3 regions of the Mesorhizobium sp. WSM2240 genome follow, and region 1 is predicted to be linked to each of the others. Evidence: predicted binding sites of a transcription regulator. Region 1 holds the regulator's gene; each other region holds the start of a gene.
The links. The regulator LexA, encoded in region 1, represses DNA repair genes until DNA is damaged. The targets are predictions, from matches to a motif close to TGTTCNNNNTGTGTTCNG.
Positions count from the first base shown of each region.

Region 2: the regulator LexA is predicted to act here: its motif matches at 2,893-2,910, upstream of ABVK50_RS06650 (PA0069 family radical SAM protein).
Region 3: the regulator LexA is predicted to act here: its motif matches at 2,418-2,435, upstream of recA (recombinase RecA).

Region 1 is NZ_CP159253.1:2,033,044-2,038,102, forward strand. It holds gene gltX (glutamate--tRNA ligase) at 1-149, opposite strand, end outside; gene ABVK50_RS09700 (ComEC/Rec2 family competence protein) at 315-2,963, shown strand; gene lexA (transcriptional repressor LexA) at 2,957-3,676, opposite strand; gene glp (gephyrin-like molybdotransferase Glp) at 3,782-4,987, opposite strand; gene moaC (cyclic pyranopterin monophosphate synthase MoaC) at 4,987-5,059, opposite strand, start outside.
Region 2 is NZ_CP159253.1:1,392,766-1,397,824, forward strand. It holds gene ABVK50_RS06635 (F0F1 ATP synthase subunit B) at 1-295, shown strand, start outside; gene ABVK50_RS06640 (F0F1 ATP synthase subunit B) at 305-784, shown strand; gene ABVK50_RS06645 (ribonuclease HII) at 836-1,525, opposite strand; gene ABVK50_RS06650 (PA0069 family radical SAM protein) at 1,664-2,818, opposite strand; gene ABVK50_RS06655 (glycosyltransferase) at 2,970-3,476, shown strand; gene ABVK50_RS06660 (VCBS repeat-containing protein) at 3,673-5,059, shown strand, end outside.
Region 3 is NZ_CP159253.1:2,881,590-2,886,648, reverse strand. It holds gene ABVK50_RS14175 (TfoX/Sxy family protein) at 60-383, shown strand; gene ABVK50_RS14170 (pseudouridine-5'-phosphate glycosidase) at 385-1,302, opposite strand; gene ABVK50_RS14165 (carbohydrate kinase family protein) at 1,292-2,266, opposite strand; gene recA (recombinase RecA) at 2,548-3,633, shown strand; gene alaS (alanine--tRNA ligase) at 3,815-5,059, shown strand, end outside.

The DNA.
Region 1 (5,059 bases):
CGCTCGCGGTCCGTATCCTCGATGCGCAGCAGCATCGTGCCCTTGGTGTGACGGGCATAGAGCCAGTTGAACAGCGCCGTGCGCGCGCCGCCTATGTGCAAAAAGCCGGTGGGCGAGGGTGCAAAGCGGGTGACGACGGTATCGGGCATTATATTTCCAGGAAATGGCGGCTTTCCGCGGGTGGGATCGGCCCGTGGCGCGCATGGCAATTCGGTGCCGTTCATGTAGCATAGAGGGTCGAGGGTGCAAGGGGCAGGGACTGAAGCTTCATGACGCTGCTGGCGTCAGGTGCGGCCGGTCTCGGGGGATCTCGGATGGCCGGCGAGACGGCGGCAGGCGATGTCAGCGAGCGCATGCTGTTTGCGCCGACGACTGATGCCGAGTCGCTTGTCCCGGTTCAGCCCCCGGTCGCACTCTCGCCCGCAAGTCGCCGGTTTTCGCTTCCGGCGTTGCCCGACGGTCTGTTTCCAAAAGCGCTGCTCCCGGCCTCAACTGCCTCCCTCCAGTTCATGTCGCGCACATGGGGCCGGGATATCGCCCTGGAGATCGACCGCGGCGCGGCATTTCTGCTTGTCCCGGTCTTCCTGGCTTTCGGCGCGATCGTTTATTTCGCGCTGCCTTTCGAACCCGCCTTCGCGCCGGCGCTAGGGGGAACGCTCGCCATCGGTCTTGTTCTCGCGCTGCTGCCGTCGCGCGGCGTGACCCACTTCGCGCTGGCCGCCGTCCTTGTCTGCCTTCTCGGCTTTCTGGCGGCAAAAGTCGAAACCTGGCGGGCCGGCACGAAAATGCTGGGCGGCGAAATATCGACAGTCGTCACCGGCCGGGTGGCTGCGATCGACCACCTCGCTAATGGCCGCACGCGGTTGACGCTCGACGTCACCGCCACCGCCCGCCCGAAACTGCGCTATGCGCCGGACCGGATTCGCGCCTCGGCGGTAAAGATTCCTGCCGGCCTCGCGGTCGGCGCGGAGGTCACCGGCCTCGTGCGGCTGATGCCGCCTTCCGGCCCGGTGCGGCCGCAAAGCTATGATTTCTCATTCGAGAGCTACTTCGACCGCATCGGCGCGAGCGGTTTTTTCCTGCGCACACCGCAGCTCACGACAGCGGCCGCGCCGCAGCCTGCAGGGACGGAGAAAGTAAGACAGAACAACCAGCTGCTGAATGATCTTTACGTATTGAAACCGCACCTGCCCTTCTCGGCGCGCATTTCCGCTTGGGTCCAGAACGGCCGCAACGCCATCGCTGACCGTATCCGGGAGAGCATCGGTGGCCCGGAGGGGGAGATCGCCGCAGCTCTGGTCGTTGGCGTCCGCGCCGGCATCCCTGAGGTGGTCAATGAATCGTTGCGGCGAACCGGCCTTTACCACGTCATCTCGATATCCGGCCTGCACATGGCATTGGTCGCCGGCACGATCATGGGTGGCCTGCGGGTTGGCTTCGCATTGTTTCCAGGCTTCGCGTCGCGGCGGCCGGTCAAGAAGTATGCCGCGGTTGCGGCCCTCGCCGCGATTGCCGCTTATCTCTTTATCTCCGGCGGCGAAGTCGCGGCGCAGCGCAGCTTCATCATGCTCGCGGTGATGTTGACGGCGCTGCTCTTCGACCGCGCCGCGCTGAGCATGCGCAATCTGGCGATCTCGGCGATCCTCGTCATCGTTATTTCGCCGCATGAGGTGGTGGGTCCGAGCTTCCAGATGTCTTTCGCCGCCACCGCCGCGCTTGTCGGAGCCTATGCCTGGTGGTCGGACCGCAGGCAGGCCAATTCCAACACCACAGCCCGCCCGCCCGCCCGGTCGCCGGCCAGGAATATGCTACGGAAGGTACTGGTGCTTGCCGTAGGTCTGGCGGCGACCTCGGTCGTGGCCGGCTTGGCGACCGCAGTGTTCGGCGCATACCACTTCCAGCGCGTCTCGCCGCTCAGCTTGGTGGCGAATCTTGCGGCCATGCCGATCGTCTCGGTGCTGGTCATGCCATTCGCGGTTATGGGCGCTGCCGCCATGCCGTTCGGCCTCGACGCGCCGTTCTTCTATATTATGGGCAGGGGACTTTCGGCCATGATCGTCGTTGCCGACTGGTTTTCCGTCCGCTCGCCGCTCGACGCGGTTGGCCTTGTCTCGGTCCAGGCCGTCCTGCTCATCGCCATTGCCTTGGTCTTTGCCACCATGGCGACGACCAGGCTTCGGCTGGCGGCCCTGCCGTTTGCCGTGCTTGGTGCCTTAGCGCTAGTCGGCGCCAAGACACCTGATGTGTTTGTCTCGGAAGACGGGCGTTTGGTTGCGCTCCGTAATGGAGAGGGAGAATTGGCCGTCAATCGGGCGCGGCCTAACCAGTTCACGATCGACAGCTGGAAGCGCGCGCTGCGCGCTGAAACCATCGTCCCGCCGGAAAAATCCGCGGATTCCCGGGTGCAGTATTCCGAGGAGCCGGCTTCATCCGGCTCGTATGCGGCAGCATCACTGCTTGGGACGCTTGTAGCGAATGCATCTGAAGCCGATGAGCCATCGCTCAAGCCGGCGAGCCAGCCCGCCGAGACGTCGCCGCCTTCCAAGAGCATTCCAGGCACCCGCTTCGACTGCGACCCCGAGCGATGCGTAATCCGCCACCCGTCGGGCCAAATCATCGTTCATACGGCCAATGCCGCCGCGGCTCGAAGTGCCTGCGACTACGCATCCCTGATCATTATCGATGATGCTACGGCCGAGCTTTCCTGCAAAAGCCCCGCCGTAGCGATCGTCACCAAGCGCGACCTCGCTAGGCACGGAAGTGCTGCTATCCACTTCGCCGCACAGGGCTCGAAACCCGAGATCCGCTATGCCGTGGCCAAGCCCTACCGGCCCTGGCATGCGCAGCGCCAATTCTCGCGCGCAGCGCGCGGCATGCCACCCTATCTGCGCAAACCTACGCCTGAGGCCAAGACGCCGCCCAACCAGCCGGAAGACGCCGCCGCCGGCGAATCGCCTCAATAACGCCGGATTAGCCCGACGAGCTTGCCTTGCACCTTGACCCGGTCGGGCCCGAAAATCCGTGTCTCATAGGCCGGATTGGCGGCTTCGAGCGCGATGGACGCGCCCTTACGGCGGAAGCGCTTCAGAGTCGCTTCCTCCTCGTCCACCAGGGCGACGATGATCTCGCCGGGATTGGCCGTATTGGCGTTGCGGATGATGACCGTGTCGCCGTCGAAAATACCGGCCTCGATCATCGAATCGCCCTTCACCTCGAGTGCGTAGTGCTCGCCGCCCGAAATCATTTCCGGCGGAACGGCGATCGAATGGGTCTTGTGCTGGATCGCCTCGATCGGCACGCCGGCCGCGATGCGGCCCATGACCGGGATCGATATTGAAGCGCGGGCGTCGTCATCATTGCCGGCTGCGGGCACGCGCGACGGCTCGGGCGGGCGGCGGCCGAGGCTGCCTTCGATGACGCTCGGCGAGAATTTCCGCGCCGCATTCAAGCCCGGCGCTATCGAATCGGGTAGCCGCAGCACCTCCAGCGCCCGCGCGCGGTTGGGCAGGCGGCGAATGAAGCCGCGCTCCTCGAGCGCTGTGATCAGCCGGTGGATTCCGGACTTCGAGGCTAGATCCAGTGCGTCCTTCATTTCGTCGAACGAGGGAGGGATACCGGCCTCTTTCAACCGTTCATGGATGAAGAGCAGCAGTTCATGTTGTTTGCGCGTCAGCATCACAGCTCCCAAGAATCAAACGGAAAACAAATCCAGAACAAACACTATCTGTTCCAGTTGTGTTCTGCAACCTTTTAAATTTTAATGAACGCGTTGACGATTTGTTCAGCGTAACATCAGAACGTCGCACGACGCGCCGACATCTGCGGCGGCTGCGAACGGCTCGCGCACGATCAGCGCGTTGGCGTCCGCGAATATCTTCAGCATCGAAGAATCCTGGATGCCGAACGGCGCCGCGATAAGCCCGTCCGGAGTGGCTTTCACCACGGCGCGAATATAGTCCTGGCGCGTGTCGTTGGCGGGCAGGGCGGTGGCGAGCCTCGCCCGGCGCAGGTCGGGTTGGTGAGGCACGCCCCCGAGTTGCGCCAAGAGCGGCTTCAGGAACAGATGCGAGCAGACCAGGCCCGCCACCGGATTGCCGGGCAGGCCGAGGCAGCGCGTGGCGCCGAGCCGCCCGAACATCAGAGGCTTGCCGGGCCGCATGGCGATCTTCCAGAAATCGAGCACGACGCCTTCGCTGGTCAGTACGTCGTGGATGAGGTCATGGTCGCCGACGGACGCCCCGCCAAGCGTGACGATCACGTCGGCCTGCGCATCCATCGCCCGCCGGACCAGCGCCGAAATCGACTCCTTGCTGTCCTGTGCTATGCCGAGATCGATTACGCGGGCGCCGGCCGATTGCACGATCGCCCCGACGCCGAGGGCGTTGGAGGCGATGATCTGGTCCGGTCCGGGCTCGCTGCCTGGCGGCGCCAATTCGTCGCCCGTCGCGATGATCGCCACCAGCGGCCGCTTGACTACGCGAAGCGTCGCATGATTGGCGGATGCGGCGAGCGACAGCGCAGCCGCATCGAGCACGCGTCCGCGTTCAAGCAGCAGGTCGCCCTCGGCGAAATCCAGCCCCTTGCTCCTGATGTGGTGGCCGGCGGCTACCGCTTCCGTCACTTCGACGCCATTTTCGCCAACGCTGCTCGTATTCTCCTGAATGACGATCGTGTCGGCGCCCTTCGGCATCGGCGCACCGGTAAAGATGCGCACCGCCTGTCCGGGACCGACCTTGCCGGGAAAACGCCGCCCGGCGGGAGCGGCGCCGATGATTTCGAGCTGCACCGGCACATTTGCAACATCCGCGGCGCGCACGGCGTAGCCGTCCATGGCCGAGGCGTCGAAGGGAGGCTGAGTCCGCAACGCCTTCAGCGGCTCTGCCAGCACTCGGCCCGCAGCATCGGCCAGCGGCACTGTCTCCGTTTCGCGAGGCCTCGCGCCGTCCAGCAGCAGCCGCAAGGCGTCCGCGACCGGCAGCAGCGCCATTACCCACCCGTCCGGTAGTCGCCGGATTTGCCGCCGGTCTTTTCGACCAGCCTTATCCCGGAAATCTCCATG
Region 2 (5,059 bases), 640 kb from region 1:
GGTTGCGGCCTACGAGCAGGAGCTGGCTGAGGCGCGGGCCAAGTCCAACGCCATCGCCCAGCAAGCCCGCGACAAGGCCAAGGTCGACGCCGACGCCGAGCGCCGGGCCGTTGAGGCGGCGCTTGAAAGCAAGCTCGCCGAAGCCGAGTCCCGGATCGCATCGATCAAGGCGTCGGCGATGAAGGAAGTTGGCGCTATCGCCGAACAGACTGCCGCGACGATCGTTCAGGAATTGGTCGGCGCCAAGGTCGACAAGGCCGATGTCGCCGCCGCGGTGACCGCGGCGCGGAAATAGGAGCGGGCCATGGACGCAACATTCTGGGCGACAGTCGCCCTCCTGATCTTCATCGGCATCGTCTTCTACATGAAGGTGCCCGGCATGCTGGGCAAGTCGCTCGATGATCGCGCCGAGCGCATCCGGGCCGAACTTGAGGAAGCCCGCCGCCTGCGCGAGGAGGCCCAGCAATTGCTGGCTGAGTACCAGCGCAAGCGCAAGGAAGCCGAGAAGGAGGCAGCCGACATTCTTGACGCCGCCAAGCGTGAGGCCGGTCAGCTGGTCTCGGAGGCGCAGCAGAAGACGGAGGACTATGTCGCCCGCCGCACCGCCCTTGCCGAGCAGAAGATCGGCCAGGCTGAACGCGAGGCAGTCCAGGAAGTGCGCGCCAGCGCCGTCGATATCGCGGTCGAAGCCGCGCGCGCGCTGCTTGCCCGCAAGGTGGATTCGGCCACCGGCGCGAAGCTTTTCGAGACTTCGGTTCGCGACGTGAAGTCGAAACTGAACTGAGCTTTCAGCCTGTCATTCGATGAAAAAGCCGCCGCATCCCAGCGGCTTTTTTCATGCCTCTTGGACGAGGCTTTCCTCGATGGGTTCCTCGATGAGGCGGAACGGTGCGAAGCTGGCTCGGTGGAGCCGCGGCACGGCGCCATGCGCACCGATCGCGGCGCGGTGGCGCTCCGTCGCGTAGCCCATATGGCTTTCAAAGCCGTAATGGATGTGGGTCTGGCCGCAGCCGGCCATCATGCGGTCGCGCATCACCTTGGCGACGATCGATGCCGCCGCGATCGACTGCGAACGCTGGTCGCCCTTGATCAGCGCCCGGCAGCCGCAGGGCAGGCCTGGCGGTATGTCGCGGCCGTCGGCCAAAGCGTGGCGCGGCTCGATCGGCAGGCCGATCAGCGCGCGGCGCATCGCCTCCAGGCTGGCGCGCAATATGTTAAGCCGGTCTATGCCGTCGGCGCTGACCGACGCCATCGAGACGCCGAGCGCGGTGGCGACGATTTCGGCGAACAGCTCTTCGCGCCGCGCCGCCGTCAGTCGCTTGGAATCATCTAGGCCATCGGGAATGCGGGCCGGGTCGAGGATCACGGCGGCGGCGACCACGGGTCCGGCGAGCGGCCCCCGGCCGGCCTCGTCGAGACCGGCGACCGGCCACAGGCCCTGCCTCTTCGCCTTCCTTTCGAAGGAGAAGTCGGGCCGCTCTATGATCTCGAAGAGGAGCGGAGAATCGGAACGCGATTGAGCCATGGTGCGGCAATGCTCGCATCGGTTCCGATTCTCCGCAAGGCCTTCCCGGCCATTGGGGCGGGGCGGGAAGGCGCCGTCGGGCTGCGGGGAAAAGCCGGACGGATTCTTTCAAACGCGCAGGTGGGCGCGGAGTTCTCTTCAGAGCAGCATCAGCTGCTCGTGACGCTTTTCGGCTGCGACAAAAAGATCCGTGCGCAGCGGCGTCTTTTCGACGTTGAGGCCGAGCCGGCGCGCCGCGATCTCGAAGCGCCGGCCGATCTGCCAGGCATAGGGACCACTGCCCTTCATGCGCTTGCCCCATTCGGAATCGTAGTCCTTGCCGTCGCGCATCGAGCGGATCAGCGACATCACATGCCGGTAACGGTCGGGATAATGGCGCAACAGCCAGTCTTTGAAGATCGGGCTGACCTCGAGCGGTAGCCTGAGGATTACATAGCCCGCTTCGCGCGCGCCGGCATTGCGCGCCGAGTCCAGGATGCGCTCGATCTCCGGATCGGTCAGGCCGGGAATGATCGGGGCGACCATCACCGATGTCGGAATGCCGGCATCGGTGAGCTGGCGGATTGCCTCCAGCCGCCTGGTCGGCGTCGCAGCGCGCGGCTCCATCGTGCGGGCCAGCATGCGGTCCAGCGTCGTCACCGACAGCGCCACCTTGGCGAGGCCCTTCTCTGCCATGCGCGACAATATGTCGATGTCGCGCACCACCAGCGCCGATTTGGTGACGATGCCGACCGGATGGTTGCGAGCTTCCAACACTTCCAGCACCTCGCGCATGATGCGGTACTGCTTCTCGATCGGCTGGTAGGGGTCGGTGTTGGTGCCGATTGCTATGGTGCGCGGCTGGTAGCTTTCCTTCGACAATTCCTTGTCGAGCAGCTTGGCTGCGTCGGGCTTGGCGAACAGTTTCGATTCGAAATCGAGTCCCGGTGACATGCCCATAAAGCTGTGGGTTGGCCGAGCAAAGCAATAGACACAGCCATGCTCACAACCGCGATAGGGATTGATCGAGCGGTCGAAGGAAATGTCCGGCGACTGGTTGCGGGTGATGATGGTGCGCGGCTTTTCGACCTGAACCTCGGTCTTGAAGGGCGGCAGCTCGTCAATCGAATTCCAGCCGTCGTCGAAAACGTGGCGGGTCACCGGCTCGAAACGGCCGCTCGGATTGATGCCGGCGGCGCGGCCGCGATTGCGGTCGGGCCGGACCCGAACGCCGCTCTGCTCGATCAGCGCATTCGCCATGTCGGCCCTTCCGGCTCCGAAGGCGGCAATATCGGCGCGCACGATCTGTTCCATCTTGGCCCTCTCCCAAGGCATTTCCGCTGGTCTGCGAATCGCTGTGCTCATGAAACTATTCCTATGTTCTCCATGAGAACAAATCAAGAACCTTTTGGTTCCAAGAGGGGCAACTGGCGTGCCGGGCGGCTTTGGGCTATTCGGCTAGGATATGCTCACCGTGCTGATCGAAACGCATAATTCCGAAGAGGCGCTGGCGCGAACGCTGGCTTCGCTGATCGGCGCCGCCGTCGAGGGCGTGGTGCGCGAGGTGATCGTCTGCGACCGCGGCTCCACCGACAATACTCATAGGGTCGCCGACCAGGCCGGCTGCCATTATCTGGCCGATGGCGGCATCGACGTGGGCGTGCAGCAGGCCAAGGGCGACTGGCTGCTTCTCATTGAGCCCGGCGCGCGGTTGGTCGAGGGCTGGACCGAGGAAGTGCTGGAGCACATCGGCCGCACGGCCGGCCCGGCGCGATTCTCACGCGCCCGGGCTGACCGGACGCCTTTCCTGGCGCGGGTGTTTTCGGCGCGCCGCACGCTGGCGGAGGGGCTGGTGATCAGCAGGAAGCAGGCTGCGGCGCTGTGCAAGTCGGCCGGCAGTTCCGAAGCGCTTGCGCGCGGATTGGCGACGAAGCGGCTGGCGGCGGAGATCCGCATCGCACCGCCACTGTGACGCGCTCCTCCAAAGCTGCTGGCCTTCTTTTTGTTGTCCATGCTTGGACTTGTGTTGCTTCTATCTTTCAAGTGCTCGTCATTCGGTTTGGCGTTTGATGCGATAAGATAAGAATACTGGTATCACCCCGCCATTTTATCTGATATTTTACAGGAACTACTTAGTGCCTCTTCTTCGGAGCGCTCTGGAGGTCCTCATGCTTAAACTTTTGTGTACGGTGACTTTGGCGGCAGTTCTCGTTGCTGAACAGGCGAGCGCGCAGACGGCTGACGTAGATCAGGCGGCAGAGGTGGAACAAACGGAAATCGGCGTCGTGCCGTCCGTGGGCGGGTGCCCGGTCGATCCCGCGCCAGAAATCATCGAGATTCGGGAAGCGGATCCTGCTGCCGACAAGGTAAAGCACGATGAGATGCGGCAGCTTCTTTTCGACACAGCGCAGAAGGCGAATACGACGATCCTGCTTGGTCCGAACGTCGTGCTGGATTTCTCCGACGCGCCGGGGCTTGTGCCCGTGAGCTTCGGCCCCTGCGTGACGCTCAAGAGCGTGGCTTCCTTTCCGCCACGTCCCACCGGAACGATCCTTTCGCGCACGGCGCCTGCTTTTGCCAAGCGCCTGGGTCCCGGAGATGTGATCGACCTCTCCGATCTGGTCTTGGAGCAGCCCCGGCCGGAGCTTCCCGTCGGCTCAGCCCGCACGCCTAGTTCGCCCGGCCCCCTACTCAAATTCGGCAAGCATGGGCGGGACGTCGCAAGCTCCTTCCTGTCCATCCGTTGCGATGAGGGCGACGATACGCCGAGCGACCACGTCCGCCTTTCAGGCTTCCGAGTGGAAGGTCCGAGCCGCGGTCAGCAGACGGTCGACCAGTTCGGCATCTTCATATTCCGGTGCCTCGACATCGAAATCGCCAATATGGAGGTCGCCGGCTGGGGCGGCGCGGCGATACGCGTACTCGATGGCGGCGGCCACGGGCCCGGCCAGGAACCGCCCTCCAACCGTCCGGGCGACAGGATCGGCCGGCCGGAGCAGGTCCGCATCCTGAACAACTATATTCATCACAACCAGCATGAATCGTCCGAGGAAAACGACGGAGACTCGAACCCCTTCACGCAGCATGCGGCGGGCTATGGCGTGGATGTCCACCACGGCGCATGGGCCCAGATCACCGAAAACCTGTTCGACTTCAACCGCCATGCGATCGCCTCGTCAGGCCATGCCGGCGGTTATGATGCGACTCGAAACCTCGTCCTAAAGGGCGGCGGCTATCACGGCAGGATGTTCAATACCTGGACGCATATTTTCGATATCCATGGCACCGGCTGCATCGCCTACAGCTGCGGCCAGGCGGCAGTACAGTCCTGGTTCACCGACAACGCTTTCCAGTACCGCAACGACAATGCCATCAAGATCAGGGGAAAGCCCCATGTCGCGGCATACATTCGCGGCAACGTATTCCCGCATGAAGGGTTGGAGGACGATTGGGGTGACGATGCCATCGCGCTGCAGACCACGCAGAACGTCCATATCGGGTCGGGCAACATCATCGAAACCGATACTTATGGCCGCTATGGCGTGTGCGACTTCG
Region 3 (5,059 bases), 850 kb from region 1:
GTTTTCCCCCGCTGGATGATGATAAAACTGGCTGCGACAGTGAAAGAGGATCGCCGCCGATGCAAGATGCCGACATTGTGGAAATTTTCGATGGGCTTGGCCCGGTCACTATCAAGCGGATGTTCGGAGGCAAGGGCGTCTACCATAACGGCCTGATCGTTGGGCTGGAGGTCGACGGCGAGATCCTGCTCAAAGCCGATCGGGAAAGCGCGGTCGACTTTGCCGCGGCAGGCTCGCGGCAGTGGATCTATGACGGCCACAGAAACCGCAAGCCGACGGCGATGCCCTACTGGTCCATCCCGCTGTCGGCGGTCGACGATCCTGAAGAAATGACGGCCTGGACGAAAAAAGCCTATGAAGCGGCTCTGCGCGCCAGGAAATAGACTATAGCGCCCGCGCTATCCGCGCCGCCAGCCTGGCATTGTTTTCGACCAGCGCGATGTTGGTTTTCAGGCTTGCGCCGCCGGTCAGTTCGAGGATTTTCGACAGCAGGAACGGCGTCACCGCTTTGCCGGAAATGCGCTGTGCCTCGGCGGCCCGCTGCGCCGCCAGGATGTGCCCGGCCATTACCTCGGCAGCGATCTCGTCTGCCTCCGGCACGGGGTTGGCGATCAGCATGCCGCCATCGGTCCCCAAAACGCGCCGCGTCTTGAAGAAATCCGCGATCGCGTCGGCCGTGTCGAGCCGCAGCGGCGCGGCGAAGGGCGACTGCCGCGACCAGAAGGCGGGCATGACGTCCGAGCCGAACGCCACCACCGGAACGCCGCGCGTCTCCAGCACTTCCAGCGTCTTTTCAATGTCCAGTATCGCCTTGGCACCGGCCGACACCACGATCACCGGCGTGCGCGCCAGTTCGTCAAGATCGGCCGAAATGTCGAAGCTCTTTTCCGCGCCCTTGTGCGCGCCGCCAATGCCGCCGGTGGCAAAGACCGAAATGCCGGCGAGGTGCGCGGCGATCATCGTCGCCGCCACCGTGGTGCCGCCGGTGCGGCCTTGCGCGAGGGCGAAGCCGAGATCGGCCCGCGACAGCTTCATCGCGCCCGTTGTCTGGGCCAGCGCCTCGCGCTCGGCATCGGAAAGCCCGATCTTCAGCCTGCCGCCGATAACGGCGATGGTGGCCGGATTGGCGCCCTCATCGCGGATGATCTTCTCGACATTGGCGGCCATGGCGCTGTTGTCGGGATAGGGCATGCCGTGGGTGATGATGGTGCTCTCCAGCGCCACAACCGGATTGCCGGCGGCGAGCGCTTCGGCGACGGGCGGGTGGATGTCGATGAAGGGCCGCGCTTTCTCAGGCATCATTGGTCTCTCCGATCATGCCGTCCTGATGCAACGCCCCGGCTTCAGGCACAAGGGCAAGCGCTGCGGCGAAGTCGCCCTCCGAAAATTCTGGCGCCGAGGCTGGGCTTTCGACTGCCAGCGCCGCCGCCGCCATGCCTTCGCGCAACGCCCCGCGAAGGGGCAGGCCGCGCAGCAAGGCCACCATCGTCGCGCCGGCCAGCGCGTCGCCCGCGCCGGTCACGTCGGCTATTTTGCGCGGGCGCGGCGGCTTGATCGAAAAGGCGCCGGAGCGGTCGAACGCGACAGTTGGCGCGCCGCCCCGGCTGATGACGGCGCTCGAAAGTCCCATTGCGCGTAGGCAGGCGACAATTTCGTTGACGGACGCATCGTCCGGCAATCCGGCAAGGCAGGTAGCCTCGCGGAAGTTCATGAACAGGCATGAGAGAGCTTCCAGGATTCCGGTGAGCCGCGCGACCTTGGCCGGCGAGATGGCAATGGCGAAGAGCGGCTTGCCCGACACCAGCCCGGCCAGCCGTGCAAGAGCGTCGGCCGGCAGATTGGCATCGCACAACAGGGCATCGGCCTCGGCCACGGCCGCGCGAAAGCTGGCGCGGCGAAGCTGCTTGGGAAATGCCCCTTCGTAGAGCGCCATGTCGGCAAGGGCCGCGATCACATCGCCGCCGCGGTCGAGAAGGGCAGTGTAGCTCGGCGTGGCGCGGTCGAGGAAGATCGCCGACAGGTCGGTGATCCCGGCCGAGGCGATGGCGCGCGAAACGGTCTCGCCCGCGGCATCGCCGCCGCGAACCGACATGATAGCGCCGCTCGCGCCGCGGCGAACCGCATTGCGCAAGGCGTTGAACGCGCCGCCGCCGACGTCCTCGGCCATTACGCCGGGATTGGACGCGCCCGGCACATAGGCGCCTGTGACCTGACCCCGCCGGTCGATATGCGCGCCGCCGACGGCCAAAATTTTCGGGAAGGACATGAAAGCGCCTGCCGACCGTCTATTCTTCTAGGTTGGGGCGCGACATTAGTGTCAGCATCCCCTGCGGGCAACAGGCCGCCCGAATCGTAACTTGGCGGCCTGGCTGGGCCGGTTGATCGGCCCATCCGGAACGATTCGACAAGTACAAAACTGGAACAAAATTGGAAAACGTAATGGAATCAATCCCTTGATCCCTATTGCCAAATGAGAACAAAAGAGGTACGAATTTGCAGGGATACCGGATTGTCGGGCCTTCATTGACGACCAAGGGGTAATGTATCATGGCTCAGAATTCATTGCGGCTGGTAGAGGACAAATCGGTGGATAAATCAAAGGCTCTGGACGCCGCGCTATCACAGATCGAGCGCGCCTTCGGCAAGGGCTCGATCATGCGCCTAGGGGCGAACGAGAAGATCGTCGAGATCGAAACGGTGCCGACCGGCTCGCTCGGGCTCGACATAGCACTCGGCGTCGGTGGCCTGCCGCGCGGGCGCATCATCGAAATCTATGGGCCGGAAAGCTCGGGCAAGACGACGCTGGCCCTGCACACGGTGGCCGAGGCGCAGAAGAAGGGCGGCATCTGCGCCTTCGTCGACGCCGAACACGCGCTCGACCCGGTCTATGCGCGCAAGCTCGGGGTCGATCTCGAAAACCTGCTGATCTCGCAGCCCGACACTGGCGAGCAGGCGCTTGAGATCTGCGACACGCTGGTGCGCTCCGGCGCAGTGGACGTGCTGGTCGTCGATTCGGTGGCGGCACTGACGCCGCGAGCGGAAATCGAGGGCGAGATGGGCGATTCGCTGCCCGGCCTGCAGGCGCGGCTGATGAGCCAGGCGCTGCGGAAGCTCACCGCTTCCATCTCGCGCTCCAATACCATGGTCATCTTCATCAACCAGATCCGCATGAAGATCGGCGTCATGTTCGGCTCGCCTGAAACCACGACGGGCGGTAATGCGCTGAAGTTCTACGCATCCGTGCGACTCGACATTCGCCGCATCGGCGCGGTCAAGGACCGCGACGAGGTGGTCGGCAACCAAACCCGGGTCAAGGTGGTCAAGAACAAGCTGGCGCCGCCCTTCAAGCAGGTCGAGTTCGACATCATGTATGGGGAAGGCGTGTCGAAGACCGGTGAGCTTGTGGATCTCGGCGTCAAGGCCGGCGTGGTCGAAAAGTCGGGCGCGTGGTTCTCCTACAATTCCCAGCGCCTCGGCCAGGGCCGCGAGAACGCGAAGCTGTTCCTGCGCGACAATCCCGATACGGCGCGCGAGATCGAACTGGCGCTGCGGCAGAATGCCGGACTGATCGCGGAGAAATTCCTCGAAGGCGGTCCCGGCGATGGCTTCGAGGACGAAGCCGGCGAGATGTAGCCGGCCTCCGATTTTTGTGAACCGCCGGCCCTCGGGCCGGCGGTTTCGTTTTGAATAAGCCTGCCGGATACCACCGCAAAGCGGCTGTTTTCCGCAAATTCGTGTTTATGGACAGGTCCAGAAGCGCCCGCTAAAAGGCCATGTCCAATTTCCCCGGCAGGGCGGCAACAAAGGCTGTGACATGAGTGGCGTGAACGAAATCCGGTCGGCATTTCTCGACTATTTCAACAAGAACGGGCACGAGGTCGTGGCCTCGAGCCCGCTTGTGCCGCGCAACGATCCGACGCTGATGTTCGTCAATGCCGGAATGGTGCAGTTCAAGAATGTCTTCACCGGCCTCGAGAGCCGCAGCTATTCGCGCGCTGCGACCTCGCAAAAGTGCGTGCGCGCCGGCGGCAAGCACAACGATCTCGACAATGTCGGCTATACCGCCCGCCACCACACATTCTTCGAGATGCTCGGCAATTTCTCCTTCGGCGACTACTTCAAGGAACGCGCGATCGAGTTGTCGTGGAACCTGATCACGAAGGAGTTCGGGCTGGACGCCAAGCGGCTCTTGGTCACCGTCTATCACACTGACGACGAGGCGGCCGGGTTCTGGCGCAAGATCGCCGGCCTGCCCGAGGACAGGATCATCCGCATCGCCACCAGCGATAATTTTTGGGCGATGGGCGACACGGGACCATGCGGTCCGTGTTCGGAAATCTTCTACGACCATGGCGATCAGATTCCGGGCGGCCCCCCCGGCAGCGCCGACGAGGACGGCGACCGCTTCATCGAGATCTGGAATCTCGTCTTCATGCAGTTCGAGCAGGTGACGAAGGAACAGCGCGTCGCGCTGCCGCGCCCGTCGATCGACACCGGCATGGGGCTGGAGCGTATCGCCGCGGTCATGCAGGGTGTGCATGACAATTATGATATCGACCTGTTCAAGGCGCTGATCCGCGCCTCCGAGGAGGCGACCGGCGTCAAGGCGGAAGGCAAGAACCGGGCGAGCCATCGCGTCATTGCCGACCATCTGCGCGCTTCGAGCTTTCTGATCGCCGATGGCGTGTTGCCCTCGAATGAAGGCCGCGGCTATGTGCTGCGCCGCATCATGCGCCGCGCCATGCGCCATGCACAATTGCTCGGCGCGGCCGACCCGCTGATGTGGCGGCTGGTTCCGGCCCTGGTTCGCGAAATGGGGCTGGCCTATCCCGAGCTTGCGCGCGGCGAAGCGCTGATTTCCGAAACGCTGAAGCTCGAGGAAACCCGTTTCCGCAAGACGCTGGCGCGCGGCCTCGGACTCTTGTCGGAGGCGACCGAGAAACTGGGCAGCGGCGACCGCCTTGATGGCGAGACCGCGTTCAGGCTCTACGACACTTATGGCTTCCCGCTCGATCTGACGCAGGATGCATTGCGCCCGCGTGGCGTTTCGGTCGATCTC